One region of the Paenibacillus sp. P2(2022) genome, then DNA from elsewhere that is predicted to be linked to it. Evidence: riboswitches for the same ligand, from Rfam matches in the RefSeq annotation. Region 1 holds a riboswitch; each other region holds the start of a gene.
The links. Region 1 has a riboswitch for thiamine pyrophosphate ahead of thiC (phosphomethylpyrimidine synthase ThiC). Riboswitches for the same ligand answer to the same signal wherever they lie in the genome.

Region 1 (5,484 bases):
ATCGAGTGAATAATGAAAATCCCCTCTCAAATGCGGTGTAAACTGCAATGGAGAGGGGATTTTTTACATGCCCGAAGCATTCAGAAGAAAACACATGCCTATGGTCGAGAATACAACAGATATAAGAACTGTAATGAGACCAGGCAGGCTTTTCAACATTTCAGAGCCTTCTTGGCTCTTGAATCGACGTCTGAGAATAGGCTGAAGCAAAAGCATAATCATAAATGATATGAGGCTAAGTCCACATAACAACCATACCTCAGGAGAGGATTTGTCAACAAAACGGTCAGCCACCCCATTAAAACCGTAGTGGATTGCTACCTTTCTGGGCATTGTCGGATACATGAAAAGGTAGATGACGAAAGGCAAAGCGGACACAAGAAAGGACAACACATTAAAAATATTTAATCTATTTCGCATGGAAGTTCTCCTTTTAGAGCTGATTTAATTCATATTATACACATATCAGCAATTTATATTTTTATATCCACGGCTAAGTAAAAGAGAAATTATGCGATTAGCAAAAGACATTCTCACTGCTAAATGCAAAAAAGCCGATCCTCTCAGGACCGGCTTGCCACTGTATTCTCTTATATCCTTGCCTTCGCATTGCTAAATTACTTCGAAATATCCAAAAAGCCCTCTCCGAATACGTCCCGTACGTCATGAATGGTGATAAATGCTGCTGTATCGATAGCTTTCACAATCTTTTTAAGCGCTGACACCTCTTGTTTGCTAATGACGATATATAAAACTTCTTTTGGATTTTTGGTGTAATATCCGTGGCCTGACAGGACGGTGACTCCACGATCCATTTGTGTAATGACCATCTCGGCAATTTTGTCTTGATGCTCCGAAATGATCATGACCGCTTTTTTCGGATTCAATCCTTCAATCATGAAATCCATAACTTTCGTACCGACGTACAAAATAACGATAGTTAGCATTAATTTTTCCGGGCCAATAATAAAGTAGGAAGAGAAGGCGACAATCAGATCAAAAAACAACAAGGCATAGCTGATATTCCAATCCAGATACTTGTTGGCAATCCGGGCTAAAATGACCGTTCCTGCCGTTGTACCACCGACCCGTACAATTAAGCCAATGCCGACCCCTACCAAAACTCCGGCAAATACGGCATTAATCGTCGGCTCATGCGAATCAATCCGCCAGTTGACTGTTAAATGTAAAAACAGCGAGTTAAAAGCGACCGCAATTATAGTATACAGAGTCGTTCTCTTGTCCAAAAATTTATATCCGACAATCAGCAGCAAGCCATTAATGACCAGATTGACGATCGAGGGAGACCACTGAAACAGGTAGTACAAGATGATCGTGACCCCTGTAACGCCCCCCTCGCCAAACTCATTCGGGATCACATACAGATTAACAGCCAGCGCGAAAAAAAACGCACCCAGAATAATAAATACGATATCTGCAATACTTTTTTTCATATATGCTCTAATCCTCTCTCTAACATTTCAACGGATGAATTGCCAGATGGATTGGCTGACTCTTCTTGCCAAAATACGCTGACAACCAGTTCATGGTATCCACTACCCAACATAAAGTCAATACAACTTTGACACTTTAATTCGCCACCAGACTGCCTTAGTCCAACCTTAGAATTCCGCAAAATTCCGCTAATACAAGGTTATTCGACAAAAAAACACAATCCCGACTACTAAACTGAGAAAACGGGCCTCTAGCCCTTGTTTAGGCCCTAGGCACATTTTCCCCTAAAATGACCATCCTCCTAATACACATTTTGGACACATACGACCATCTTCCTGTTTTATGTCAAAAGCGTTTTACTTTGGATAAATGCGGGTATAATGATTGAAACATTACCAAGCAACCTACACGGCATTACGACATCAAGTACATATACATAGTCCTATACAGACGTCCTAAGCAACTCAATCTGAATTTGACAAAATGGAATTGGAGGAATGACCACATGAATACAATGAACTTAACTGTCCACACCCTGATGCCTTTTCACCACCAATACCAACGTGCCAACGCGGTGAGTATGCAGAAGAAAGAAGACAGCTCGGAGAAGAAGCTCAGCTTTCAGGACATTTTGAATGAAAAAATGGGTAAAAAATAAAGCTCCGTTAATCCGGTAGCATGATCCCGCTTTACATAAGCTGAAAAGCCGTAGTTTTCTACATCGACTGTAGAGAACCACGGCTTTTTGTTACTCACGCGTTTCTAAACCTTGCTCATACGTTTATGGAAATAAACCTCTGACGAGCTTAACTGTACTTTTCGTTGAGGCTTCCCAGTTGATTGACTTTTGTATCGCTACCGATTTTTACTGCCCAGCTTCCCGATACTGCTCTGCCTTCTCTCGCATCCCGGCGGCAACGGCTTCCTCAGTATTCAGTCCCTTATCGGCCGCATAGGCACGAATGTCCTGCGTGATACGCATACTGCAAAACTTGGGACCGCACATCGAGCAAAAGTGGGCTTCCTTGGCCCCCTCTGCTGGTAGCGTTTCATCATGGTAGGACAATGCCCGCTCAGGGTCAAGCGAGAGATTGAACTGATCGCGCCAGCGGAATTCAAAACGCGCCTTGGACAAAGCATCGTCCCGCTGCTGTGCCCGCGGATGACCCTTCGCCAGATCGGCAGCATGTGCGGCAATTTTGTAGGTAATAACTCCTTCGCGGACATCATCCTTGTTCGGCAGACCCAAGTGCTCCTTCGGCGTAACGTAGCACAGCATCGATGTCCCGAACCAACCGATCATCGCCGCCCCGATAGCTGAGGTAATATGATCATATCCTGGTGCGATATCCGTCGTCAGCGGCCCTAAAGTATAAAAGGGGGCTTCCTTACAAATCTCCATTTGTAAATCCACATTCTCCTTGATTTTGTGCATAGGGACATGTCCTGGCCCTTCAATCATGACCTGGACATCATGCTTCCATGCAATTTGCGTGAGCTCGCCCAACGTCTCTAGCTCTGCAAATTGTGCTTCATCATTCGCATCATAGATACTCCCTGGACGCAGACCATCCCCGAGAGAAAAGGCCACATCATAGACTTTCATAATTTCACAGATTTCTTCAAAATGCGTATACAAAAAGTTCTCCTGATGGTGTGCAAGGCACCAAGCTGCCATAATCGACCCGCCCCGGGATACAATTCCCGTCATTCTATTCGCCGTCATCGGTATATATCGCAGCAATACACCCGCATGGATCGTAAAATAGTCCACTCCCTGCTCCGCCTGCTCAATCAGCGTGTCTCGATACAGCTCCCACGTCAGCTTCTCAGCTTCGCCGTTCACCTTTTCCAGTGCCTGATATAGCGGCACCGTTCCAATCGGTACGGGAGAATTCCTGATGATCCATTCGCGCGTTGTATGAATATTCCGGCCTGTAGACAGGTCCATGACGGTGTCTGAGCCCCAGCGCACAGCCCAGGTCATCTTCTCCACTTCTTCCTCGATGGAGGACGTAACTGCGGAATTCCCAATGTTTGCATTGATCTTTACGTGAAATTGGCGCCCAATGACCATGGGTTCGCTTTCCGGGTGATTGATATTTGAAGGTAAAATAGCTCGTCCAGCCGCCAGCTCCTGTCGTACAAACTCGGGCTCTACACCTTCGCGGATCGCCGCGAATTCCATTTCAGGCGTAATGATCCCTTGCCGCGCATAGTGCATTTGCGTCACAGTACGCCCTTGCGAGGCCCGTAGCGGACGGTTGGTCACGCCGGGAAATTCCACTGTCTCACGTTTGGAACCAGGCTTCATCCCGTTATCCTCCGGCTTGACGGCGCGGCCCTCATAAGCCTCCACATCTCCCCGTTCCAGTGCCCAAGCTCGCCGTAATGGTGGCAATCCCTGACGGATGTCGACCTGGTAGGCTTCGTCCGTCATCGGACCGCTGGTATCATACACACGCAGTGGGTCATGATGCTCGGTGCCCTGCGGGGTATGTGTGGGTTGTAGCGCGATTTCACGCTCAGGCACAGCAATATCCGGCCGAGAACCTTGAATATACACCTTACGGCTCCCCGGAAAGGGCTTTAGCCCACTGGCTTGCTCCGCTTTGGCCTTCTCTCCCTCTACTTCTATTATTCCCGCCAATCCTGCATCTGCTGATTTCATTCCTGTTTCTTTCGTTCCTTTTGTTTCTGTCGGTTTCATGGTCCATTCCTCCCGTATCGTTGAAATGACACACCGATCCGGAACCATTCCCAGGGTGGCGCTGATCTATGCAAAAAAGCCGGTTCCCTAGGGAACCGGCTAATCAAACGAGACAGCTATCCAAACCGATCGCACGTGGAATAATCATATTCCAATGCGCGGCCGTAGACAGCAGCTGCGTATACATTTCAATGGCCGATTACTTCCCTACGCTGGTATGATCCAGATCAGGTGCAAAGGGTCCGGAATCTTGCCTGATTCCATCTCAGCCCGCATTACAGGCTCCCCCAGTAACTGTGATACTTTCTATTCACATGAATTGGCGGCTATAACAGACATCCCGCCATCTCTATCAGACTACTTTAAATTTATAGCTTTGGCAACCCTTGTATGATTTCCTTTTGTATTGATTACTGTCACGGAAGCATAAGCCCCATTTCCTTGGCTGCTTCGATCAAAATCGGTGCAAACTCATGCAGCGTCTCGGGCGCAAGTCGACTGACCGGGCCGGATACAGATAAAGCCGCCGTGACCTGTCCCTTTCGGTTCACAATAGGCGCGGCCACAGCCGCAGCTCCTGGCTCACGTTCTTCATAGCTGGTCGCATAGCCCTTCTCACGAATGTCCTGCAGCTGGGCTTTATAAACCTCCGGGTCTACCGAAGGTGGCCATTCTTCACTGCTTAGCAATACCTCCAGCTCCTGCGGTGGCATAAAGGCCGCCAGCACCTTGCTGGAGGCTCCCACAGCCAGCGGCATACGCGCACCCACAGGCGCAACCCTACGGATCGCCTGATTGCTCTGCACGGCTTGTATGCGAATACGCATGCTTCCATCCCGCAGGTACAAGCTGACCGTTTCCCCTAAGCGATCACGCAGTCCTTCCATTGCAGGCTGTAACAACACCGCCGGCTCATCGCTTTGGGACAGATGCGTGGACAGCTCCCATATGCGAAAACCAAGCCTATATTTTTCCGTTTCGGCATTCCGAACGACAAATCCCCGATCCTCCAGCGTAGTCAAAAGACGATGAACAGTGCTTTTATGTAGACCAATTTGGGAGGCAATCTCCGTTAGACCAAGATCAGATTCTGCGGTAAAACACAGCAGTATATCAAGTGCACGCTCTACAGCGCGGACGGTTAATTTACGGTCTTCCATCGTGAACCGCTCCTCTTGTATCCATATTCGTTTCACACTATGAAACATGGTTACATAAATTATATAGAATAGTCGCGGCTACTGTAAACAGATGTTTTTGTGACAACCATATTACAGAACAAGAACAAACATCGACAATTCTTTGCATCATTTTTACTT
Region 2 (5,484 bases), on a different contig from region 1:
CAGATTTTTGCAGCAACATATAATATCCAATTCCTTCACTGGCCCCAATCCATTCGGCAATAATCGCGCCCATCACACTGTAGGTAGCAGCGATTTTAACGCCAGAGAAGACTTGTGGCAGGGAGTGTGGCAGCTCCAGCTTCATAAAAATAGCCCTGCGGCTTGCACCCGACATCCGCATGTAGTTCATCATCATACGGTCTGTCCGTGTCAGCCCGTCCATGGCTGCTACAGCCACGGGAAAAAAGCATACTAATGTAATGACCATAAGCTTGGGCAGCACGCCAAAACCGAACCATACCATGAGCAACGGACCGAGGGCAATGATCGGAATGTTTTGGCTAAGGATCAGGAGCGGGTACAGAGCAGATTTGAGAAAAGGAATCGTATGGAGAACGATGGCGATCAGCAGTCCTGTTGCTGTCCCTATAGCAAATCCCGCAAGCGTCAGGCGAATCGTAGCCCATGTATGGGCACCAAACAACGCCGACTGCGCCATACCCTCTTGTACGATTAGGGATGGAGCTGGCAGCAGCCAGGATTCAATATGTAAATAGGAAACCGCTCCCTGCCAAGCCGCTAAAAAGAAGAGGACCGCCACAAGGGGCGGCCATACGCTTTTCCACCAGGATGCGTTCTTGCCTTTCGGATTCATGGGCGATACTTCTCGGTCAGCTTGCTCATGCTGATGCCCTGTGGGTTATGTGCAATTTTGATCTGTGAAATGACGCTGGGACTTCCAGCTTCCGTCAAAGCCTCGTGCATTTCTTTAACCACTTTCAGCAACTCGTCGAGCTCGCCCTCCATGGTCGTATCCAATGGATTCACCTGATGTTTGACACCGGAACGCTGGATGACCTCAATCGCCTTGTCTACATAGGGGTAAGAGTCTTCGTTATTAGGTGTTTTAGGGATTACTTGAATGCTGAGCAGTGTATTAGCCATGTGAATTTCACCTGTCCTTTATTGGAGTGTTAGTAAAAAAGATATGGTGGTTTAAGGTGGGGAGACCGCTTCGCTTCTTCAGATTCAAATGAACCGCTCCGCTACCAACCGCCTTAAAAGCCACTTAGTTTTAAAGCTAGGTTGTACAGTATTTTGTACGGTATTTTCTACATAAGCGCACCTGTTTTTGCGCTTAGATACTATGAGATTAGAGAAATAAACCAAGTGGAACGAGAACGAATTGGACGGAATGGTGCTGTACAAGCAAAACGGTCGCTTTTGTCCCCGGATTTCTACCCTGCTGAGGGCTTTATACGAGAAATCCGGGGGGCGGTGGCGATGGGAAGCATCATCCGTCCGCGTAGTGGCGCTTCGTTCACTTCTCTAGTCCAGTCTTATTTAGCGATTTAACAAAATGATCAACGCTTGGGCAAGAAGTCGTTTGTGAAGGCCTTATCGACTTCCAAAGGTTTGCTGAGCAGCTTGCGTTCATACATCCAATCCGAGTAGTTTTGCCATACCTCTGCTTTTTGTAAGCCCCATTGCGTGGCATCGTCCTGATAACGCGGGCTTAGCCATTTTTGGCTAGCAAGTACCAGTTTTTTGTCCAGCTCTGGCACAACTTTAGTTAAGATATTCGCCGCTTCTTCTGGATGGGCGATAGTGTATTCATAGCCTTGTGCAGTAGCGTCCATGAACGCTTTGACTAGGTCAGGATCGTTTTTTATCGTCTGTTCATTGCTCACAATTACAGGTGTATAGTAATCGAGACTTTTGGAATAATCTTTTACATACAGCATATCCAAGGGCTCGCCTCGAAGCTCGGCCTCAATCCCGGTCCATGCGTAGAAAATCCAGGCAAAGTCAATATCCCGCTTCACGGCTGTAAAATAGTCTGCATTGCCCATATTGACGATTTTCACTTTGCTCACATCACCTTGGTCTGAATCCATGATGGATTTCATGACCGCTTCTTCTACAGGAGAACCCCAGCCGCCGTAGCTTTTACCCTCGAAATCTTTCGGGCTTTTAATTCCGCGGTCTACCGGAGCTGCGAAGCCAGAGGTGTTATGCTGAATCACCGCAGCGATGGATACGAGCGGTACGCCTTGGATGCGAGCCTGAGTGACGCCTTCTTGATAGCTGATACCAAAAGGTGCAGCATTCGAAGCAACCATTTGGTCGGCTCCCCCTGAACCAGGTTGAACAATTTGGACATTTAAGCCTGCTTTTTCGTAAAATCCTTTGTCCTTGGCGACATAGAGTCCCGTGTGATTCGTATTGGGTGTCCAGTCGAGCACCACTTTAACATCTTTGAGCCCCTTTGCCGAGGTAGACGTTGAAGTGTCGGCAGCAGGAACCTCCTTTTGAGATGTAGGGGGATTGCCGCCGCAAGCGGTCAGAGTCATAGCCATGAGCCACAGACTGATCAGACCCAGGCTTAACATTTTCATGCGCTTCATCGTTGTGTTCTCTCCTTTTTAATTACCCGTTATCCGTCCAATCAGACAGTTTATATTCCCCATTTTCACAAAAATCACATCTGCCGGAAGCAATCTTTCCAACAACTTTATCTTCAACAAAAAAAGCGTCCCGAGATCCGGGACGCTTGCGCTTGTATATACCAAAGTAAGGGATGTCCTGTTTTAATAAAAGGCACATCTTGCTTAAGCATTCCTACGCTGGCATTACCCAGATCAGGTTGTAAGGGTCAGTGTCTTGGGACACACTCTCAGCCGGCCGATTCCAGCACCCCTGGCATTGTATGGTTTAATGGGTTCGTTTATTCGGGTTTACTACGACGATTATATGCCTTGAAAGCGGGGCTGTCCAGCTTTGAGGAAGCGCTCACGGTTCATTTGCCGAACGACAGGGTACACTTTTACTGTGAGCTTTGATCTGAAAATGAACATGAATCATTCAGATCTGTTTGGTCATGTTATTTTTAGAACAGCTACACTGTATGTTTAGGAGAGCTGGTGCCAAGTGGCATAGCCCTATAGAATTCTAATTCGTAAAAAGGAGTTGTTGTACTGTGGGTAAAACGGAGACACTGGATCGCAGTCAGCTGGAACAAGCCATTGTGAAGGCTTTGGATAACAACAAATTTTGCTCGTTAGGTACGGTAGAGGGCGGAAAACCGAAAGTACGCTATATGGCCCTTTTTAACGATGGAATGAACATTCATCTGGCGACGGATCGCAAAACACATAAAGTGGATGAGCTAAAGGACAATCCGAATGCTTATCTGCTGCTGGGCTATGAAGTGGGTGGCACGAAGGAAGTCTTGGAAGTGGAGGCTACCGTCCAGATTACAGCTGATGAGGGGTTACGCAAACAAGTGTGGAATGATTCTCTGAAAAAATGGTTTTCCGGACCAGATGATCCCGATTATGTCATCTTAGACGTCAATCCGACTCGTATTGAGTACGTGGGTCAACAAACGGAGCGCCAGGTGTGGACGAAATAGAAACAATATAAACGGACAAGCCAGTAAATTTCCAACTTTTTCAGGAGATTTACTGGCTTTTTTTATACGCAAAATAATTATTTTTTCATAAATATTCTAAGCAAATGACTACTCTTTTGTCTGGCGTTGGATTAAAATAGGAATGGTGGGTTCAAAGCTTACATATATGTGCAAAAGTATGTATATGAGGCATACACCTTAATGAGGAGGGGTATATTTTGTTATTTCGTAAAAATTGGTTTAAAGGGTTTACAGCGGCAGTTGTAACTTGTAGCCTGCTGGTGTTTTCAGCCGCTCCATCCTGGGCAGCTAACAAATCCCACGATGAAGCTACGGTGAATCTGCGGATCATGGAAACAACAGATATTCATGGGGCGCTGATGAATTATGATTATTATTCGGACAAAGAAACCAACGAATATGGCTTGATTAACACAGCCGGACTAATCCAACAGGCTCGTAGTGAAGCGAGAAACAGCATGTTGTTCGATAACGGTGATTTGCTACAGGGCAATCCATTAGACGATTATATGGCCCGCAACAAAACCTTTGAGAAAGAAGGCGGTGTCCATCCGGTCTACAAGATGATGAACTTGATGGGCTATGATGCGGCTACTGTCGGCAACCACGAATTCAACTATGGTCTCGACTTCCTGGATAAATCGCTCAAGGGTGCTGATTTTCCTTACGTAAATGCGAACGTTTATGTTGATAAAGGGGGGCAAGCTACTAAAAATTATTTTACCCCTTATCAGATTCTTGATAAAACAGTAACGGATGAGAAGGGCGAAGAGCATACACTCAGAGTGGGTGTCATCGGTCTAGTAACACCTCAAATTATGCAGTGGGATGAAGCTAATTTGAAGGATAAGGTCGTTACAAAGGATATTGTGGAAACAGCCAAAAAGTTTATTCCACAAATGAAAACAGAAGGGGCTGACATTATTGTCGTGCTTGCACATACAGGCTATGAGGATGTGCCGCAAACGCCAATGATGGAGAATGCCGTTAAATATTTGAGCCAGGTAGACGGGATTAACGCGATTCTGTTTGGGCATGCTCACAAATCTTTCCCAGGCCCTGATTTTAAAGATATGAGCGGGGTAGATCTGGATAAAGGTACTATTAATGGCGTACCAGCTGTAGAAGCTTCTTCATGGGGCAAAGATTTAGGCGTTATTGACCTGACCCTGGAAAAGAAAAAGAATGAATGGAACGTAATCGACTCTCAGTCTAAAGTGCGTTCAGTTGTGAGTACTACCAATCAGTCTGTGCAGTTTACTCCTGAATTTAAACTGATTGATGCGATCAAAGGAGAGCATCAAGGAACGCTGGATTATGTTCGTCAACCTGTCGGAACAACGACTGCACCGATTACCAGCTATTTTGCATTAGTACAGGATGACCCGTCCATTCAAATTGTGACAAATGCACAGAAATGGTATGTTCAAAACCATCTTAAAGGAACCGAATACGAAAATCTTCCCGTATTATCGGCAGGCGCTCCATTCAAAGCCGGTGGTCGCAACGGTGCCGAGTATTATACCAACATTCCTGAAGGTACAATAGCGATTAAAAACGTGTCCGATCTGTATGTGTACCCGAACACGGTTCATGCTGTAGAAGTTACTGGTGCTGAAATTCAGGAGTGGCTGGAGTGGTCTGCGGGTCAGTTCAACCGCATTGATCCTAGCAAAACTGAGGAACAATCGCTGATTAACAAAGATTTCCCAACCTACAATTTTGATGTGATTGACGGTGTGAATTACCAGATTGATGTAACTCAGCCTGCACGATATGATGCCAAGGGAACTATTATTGATTCTTCAGCCCATCGTATCAAGGATCTGCAATACAACGGGAAGGCTATTGATCCTGCACAGAAATTTATTGTTGCGACCAATAACTATCGTGCTTCCTCCTCCAAACTGGCCAACCCAGATGGCAAACGTATTGTGATGGCAGCACCAGATGAAAGTCGCCAAGTCGTTGTTGATTATATCCGTACGAACGGAACGATTAATCCGTCAGCGGACGGCAACTGGTCTATTGCTCCTTTTGGTCAGGCC
Region 3 (5,484 bases), on a different contig from region 1:
ATGCAATCCGATCAAGGCATACAGCATGAACAGCGGGCCGGACTCAACGCCCAATAGCGAACGCAGCAACGGATGAAAGGAAAGTGAAATGATCATGGCAAGCAGAGTTAGCACTAGAGGTGCTTTTAGTAATAGAGAACCGAGCGGTAAGCTGCGTAGCAGAAGCTTCTGGTCAGCCTTGGATACCAGCTTGGCGGTTAACAGCTGGATGGATAAGCCCAATACGGACAACAGTGCAAAGAGGGCCAACAGCGCGTTCGCCTGACCATAGGCTTGTCCGGTAAGATACCAGCTCGCTGCAATGTGGAAGAAAAAATTGAATCCGTTAAGCAGCACATTAAAGAGGGGGAACATCAACGAACGCAATCGGTTGTTCACGTGGTTATCTCACCCGCCGATCCAGTCGCCAAATCTCAATGATAGAGCGCAAAAAACGAATGGAATCCTTCCAGACATGAATGTGCGAGCCATCTCGGTCAATGCATTTGACGGGTAGTTGCAGCACACGGAGCTGAAGTCGCTTGGCAATGAACATCATCTCCAGATCCAGCGCTAGTCCGAGTTGTTCCTTCAAATGTGGAAACATCCGCTTCACGGCAACCGAGCTCATCACTTTAAGACCCGTCTGGGAATCTACTACACCGGTTGGTAAAAAGGGGCGAGAGACGACCCGTTTGCCAAAGCTAACGATAGATCGCAATAAAGAACGATTCTCGGCGGTCATATCTTTGGTTCCAATCACAACATCATAGTAGCCCTGTTGAACAACATTGATCATTCTGGCAATATCCTCAATAAAAAAGGAATCGTCCGCGTCCACAAATACGTAGTAATCCGCACCGATGGTCCGCATTCCTTCCAGATACGTCCCTGCCTTGCGCGTATTGCGTCCCAATTCCCTTGTTTGAAGCAGTGGACTCAAGTTCTGGTTAATCCGGTTTACGGACAAGTCCGTTGCTGCCTCCAGCGCTTTAATCAAGGCATTCGTGCCATCGTGGCTACCATCATCAATGAGATAAATCGAACCCTCTATAATATGGCTGCGGATAAAGGCTTGCAGTCGCTCAGCAAAGGTTTTGACATGAACAAAACGTTTCTCTTCGTTATACACAGACAAGATGAATGCAACATGTTGGCTTTTAGTCGAATACTCGGGATAGAGCAAGCTTTGTATTTCAGAAAGTATTTCTTCGGTATCATTGGCTTGCCAAAATAGCAGACGCAATCGGCCTACTCCGATAATTTGCACCATATGCAGATCACTGAACGGAAAGGTTACATCCGTCACCAATAGCAATGGCATTTGTGGAAACTGGCTACGGATCTGATTAGCTTTCCGCACGGCTTGCCCCGGCTCCCTATAATCTATCAGGCAGCAACTTGCGCCCTCGTAGACTGAAGCTTCCTCCGTGTCCTCGCACTGTATATATTGGTAAAAACAAATCACATTGGGATAATCAATAGCCCTGTTATTATCGCTAAAAATGGCTATAGGTCCCTGCACACAAACCTCTCCTTTTCCTCCGAATAGTTCTATTTTGTTGAAAAAGAATTAAAAATGTTTGCTTAGTAAGATTAAATTAATGTCCAAATACTTCATATTTTCTTAACAAAATAGCTCACATCCCTTGATATATAAGCATTCAAGAGAAGAAAAACTATTTTTCATATTTGATAAAAACAGAGCATTTAGACCTGATTCATCAGGACTACTACTATACGAATTACAAGGTGAATCCGAAAACAAAATTAGTTCTATGGGATTAATAAAAAGATACACATATGGTCATTTTGTCATAGATTGATAGGCGAATAAAACCAATTCGTACGTCCATACTATGGACAACATGTCATTTTCCATCATGAATAATTATTAAAATATAGGGAAAGAAGGTATTTTTATGGAAGCATTTCATGTCAATCGTGATGGGTCATTATCTACTCCCTTACGAGGAAAGGACGTGCTAGCAAACCCTCTTTTGAACAAAGGGGTGGCATTTACAGAAGAAGAACGCAAAGAACTGGGCTTGGAAGGAATTCTTCCTCCCACTGTCCTTTCATTGGAAAAACAGAGCGTTCGGGCATATCAGCAATTCCTGGCACAACCCACCATGCTGCGTAAAAATGCTTCACTTAACGACCTTCATAACCGGAATGTCGTGCTTTACTATCGGCTGCTAACCGACCATTTGAGTGAAATGCTGCCCGTAGTCTACACACCGACTGTAGGAACCGCCATTCAAGAATACAGCCATGAGTACAACCGCCCTGGGGGCGTATATTTATCAATAGATCATCCGAACGGTATCGGACAGGCGTTCTATAATTCCGGATTGCGTAGTGAGGATGTTGACCTGATCGTGGTCACGGATTCAGAAAGTATTTTGGGAATTGGTGACTGGGGGGTCGGGGGAATTAACATTGCTATTGGCAAACTTGCTGTATATACAGCTGCGGCAGGTATTCATCCCGGGCGGGTGCTGCCCATTGTACTGGATGTGGGCACGAATAATGAAAAGCTGCTGAATGATCCGCTATACATCGGAAACCGTCATAAACGAGTTCGCGGAGAAGCCTATCATCAATTTATTGATACCTTTATCAGCAAAACGTTAACACAATTCCCGAAAGCGCTTTTGCATTGGGAGGATGTGGGCAGCGTGAACGCACGCCACATTATAGGGAAATACGGTCAAAACATTCTCACCTTCAATGATGACATCCAGGGCACAGGAGCAGTCACATTAGCTGCGATTGTTTCGGCGGTAGGTGTCACCAAAACTCCGCTACGTGAACAAAAAATACTTGTCTTTGGTCCGGGGGCAGCAGGAATCGGCAACGCCGACCAAATACGAGGAGCTATGATCGAGGACGGGCTTCCTGAAGAAGATTCATTCAAGTCATTTTGGGCCTTTGATTATCGCGGATTATTAACGGACGATATGGAAGATGTACTCGATTATCAGAAACCATATGTGCGTAAAAAGGAAGAAATCAGCTCATGGTCCCGATCGGAAGACGGCAAAATACCGTTGCTGGAGGTCATCCGTCAGGTAAAACCTACAATCTTAATTGGGACTTCCGGTGTAGCGGGTGCCTTTTCTGAAGAGATTATCAAGGAAATGGCAAAGCATGTGGAACGCCCGATCATTATGCCCATGTCCAATCCTACCAATCTGGCTGAAGCGGTACCCGAGGATTTGATACGATGGACTGATGGCAAAGCATTGATTGCTACGGGAAGTCCCTTTGAGCCCGTCACCTATAACGGTACGAAATTTGAAATTGGTCAGGCGAACAATGCCTTTGTTTTCCCGGGACTGGGTCTAGGCGCAATTGTGGTCAAGGCCAAACGAATCACTCCTTCCATGTTTACCGCAGCAGCTGATGCCGTTGCCAACGCCGTAGATTCGAATGAACTTGGCGGCGCACTGCTGCCCCATATTCGAAAATTACGTGATGTTTCGTTTGCGGTTGCGGTTGCGGTAGCAAAGGCCGCAATTCAGGATCAGGTAGCTCAGGCACACCTTCCAAATATTGAGCAAGCCATTCGGGATGCAATGTGGAAACCGGAATATGTGAGGGTCAAAGCCGTGGAAAGTGTAATCCAACACCCTCACTAATCCTTCACTAGGCATAAGCAGTTTGACATAACATAGGAACGAATGTACAGTATTAGTCAAAAGAATAGGAAAGTCCACTAGGGGAGCCATTATGGCTGAGACAAGAATGAATCTTGGACCCTTTGAACCTGATCTAGTTCGTACTAGCGTAGGAAAGTGGAGCCTTCTATATAGGGTTTCAGGCGTTTTTGCGCATTGAACCTATGTTGAAGCCGCTCCAGTTTTCGGGGCGGCTTTTTGGCATTGTTCCGAGAATTGTATCTTACGGGACTTCTTATTCTCCATTTTTGTTGGAGGTGGGGAAATGAGTTTTTCGCAAGAGCTCCGTCAGCAGGCGGATGGCATTTTTCAAGCCATTTATGAGCATCCCTTTGTGAGAGGTATTGCTGAAGGAAATTTAACAAGGGAACAGCTGATTCACTATGTAAAACAAGACTTTGAATATTTGAACGCCTACATGCGGATTTACGGCATCGCAATCTCCAAAAGCACGAGCCGGGAGGATATGGCTGTATTTAACGAACAGATCTCTTTTATTCTCAACAGCGAGGTTCATCCGCATCAAAATTTTTGTGCTATCGCAGGTGTCACCTATGAAGAGATGCAGGGATATCCACTCGCTCCGTCCGCTCATCATTATATCCGCCATATGCTGACCGTCGCACATGAGGGTAGTCTTGGGGAAATCATGGCCGTGCTGCTACCATGTCCATGGACATATCTTGAAATTGGACGCAGGCTAATGGATGAGGTAAGACCAGACGAGTCTCATCCGTTCTATGAGTGGATTTGCTTCTATGGCAACCAAATTGAAGATGTAACCTTCAAATATCGAGAGCGTGTGGATGCTTGGGCGAAAGTCGCCACGGCTGCCGAGCGAGAGCGGATGATTGAGCATTTTATGCTAAGCTGCCAGCTGGAATATATGTTCTGGGATATGGCTTATAAGCAGGAACAATGGCCCGTCCAGATGCGCGCTACGGTCTTGGAATAATCAGTATAGATGAGAGAGGATAAACATGATGAATATATGGGAACAAAGTTATTCGGCGCTCCTGACAAAGGTACAAAACAGCAACCCCCTCGTTCATAATATAACCAATGTGGTGGTCACCAACTTTACAGCCAACGGCCTATATGCACTAGGGGCTTCCCCGGTGATGGCTTATGCACCCGAGGAAGTAGCAGATATGGCCAAAATAGCGGGCGCCGTCGTGTTAAATATCGGTACGCTAAACCGTGAGCTGGTGGATGCCATGATCCTTGCTGGACAATCGGCGAATGCTCACGGTGTTCCAGTTCTGTTAGATCCGGTCGGTGCAGGAGCGACTAGCTTTAGAACCGAGTCAGCACTACGAATTCTAAACGAGGTTAACATCTCACTAGTACGAGGCAATGCAGCCGAAGTCGCTCATCTGATCGGAGAAGCCCGAGAAATTAAAGGGGTAGATGCAGGCGACAGTGCTGACAGCAGTAATGTCGATCTGGCAGTTCGGGCTGCGCAAACGCTCCATACCATGGTTGTCATCACTGGAAAAGAGGACGTCATCACGGATGGGGTTGAAGTACGATTGATTAGTGGCGGAGACGCGCTGCTTACGAAGGTAACCGGAACAGGCTGCCTGCTGACCTCTGTGTTGGGTGCCTTTGCAGCAATTGAACCCAACCTGCTGCTCGCAGGCACAGCAGGTTTGGCATTTTACGGTGCAGCAGCTTCTCGAGCCGCAGCGCATACCGCAAAGCTGGGGCCGGGCAGCTTCCAGATTGCCTTTCTCGACGAGCTTGCCAAACTACATACTGGTTCGCTAGAGGGGCATGTCACGATCCGTGAAGCTGGAACAACTACAACAGGTGGTGCGCG

Region 2: another riboswitch for thiamine pyrophosphate. It lies ahead of MMB75_RS23635 (ABC transporter substrate-binding protein); the one in region 1 lies ahead of thiC (phosphomethylpyrimidine synthase ThiC).
Region 3: another riboswitch for thiamine pyrophosphate. It lies ahead of tenA (thiaminase II); the one in region 1 lies ahead of thiC (phosphomethylpyrimidine synthase ThiC).

The regions. Positions count from the first base shown of each region.
Region 1 covers NZ_JAKWFI010000009.1:39,503-44,986, forward strand. Annotated here, with positions in the region: gene MMB75_RS21840 (DUF1648 domain-containing protein) at 64-420, opposite strand; gene MMB75_RS21845 (YitT family protein) at 618-1,454, opposite strand; gene MMB75_RS21850 (hypothetical protein) at 1,961-2,113, shown strand; gene thiC (phosphomethylpyrimidine synthase ThiC) at 2,321-4,165, opposite strand; TPP riboswitch at 4,353-4,464, opposite strand; gene MMB75_RS21860 (IclR family transcriptional regulator) at 4,582-5,325, opposite strand.
Region 2 covers NZ_JAKWFI010000012.1:53,951-59,434, forward strand. Annotated here, with positions in the region: gene MMB75_RS23620 (ABC transporter permease) at 1-655, opposite strand, end outside; gene MMB75_RS23625 (MTH1187 family thiamine-binding protein) at 652-945, opposite strand; gene MMB75_RS23630 (hypothetical protein) at 1,171-1,356, shown strand; gene MMB75_RS23635 (ABC transporter substrate-binding protein) at 1,365-2,408, opposite strand; TPP riboswitch at 2,603-2,712, opposite strand; gene MMB75_RS23640 (pyridoxamine 5'-phosphate oxidase family protein) at 2,981-3,415, shown strand; gene MMB75_RS23645 (bifunctional 2',3'-cyclic-nucleotide 2'-phosphodiesterase/3'-nucleotidase) at 3,634-5,484, shown strand, end outside.
Region 3 covers NZ_JAKWFI010000005.1:271,501-276,984, reverse strand. Annotated here, with positions in the region: gene MMB75_RS18280 (polysaccharide biosynthesis protein) at 1-378, opposite strand, end outside; gene MMB75_RS18275 (glycosyltransferase) at 383-1,504, opposite strand; gene MMB75_RS18270 (NAD-dependent malic enzyme) at 1,902-3,623, shown strand; TPP riboswitch at 3,693-3,795, shown strand; gene tenA (thiaminase II) at 3,928-4,617, shown strand; gene thiM (hydroxyethylthiazole kinase) at 4,643-5,484, shown strand, end outside.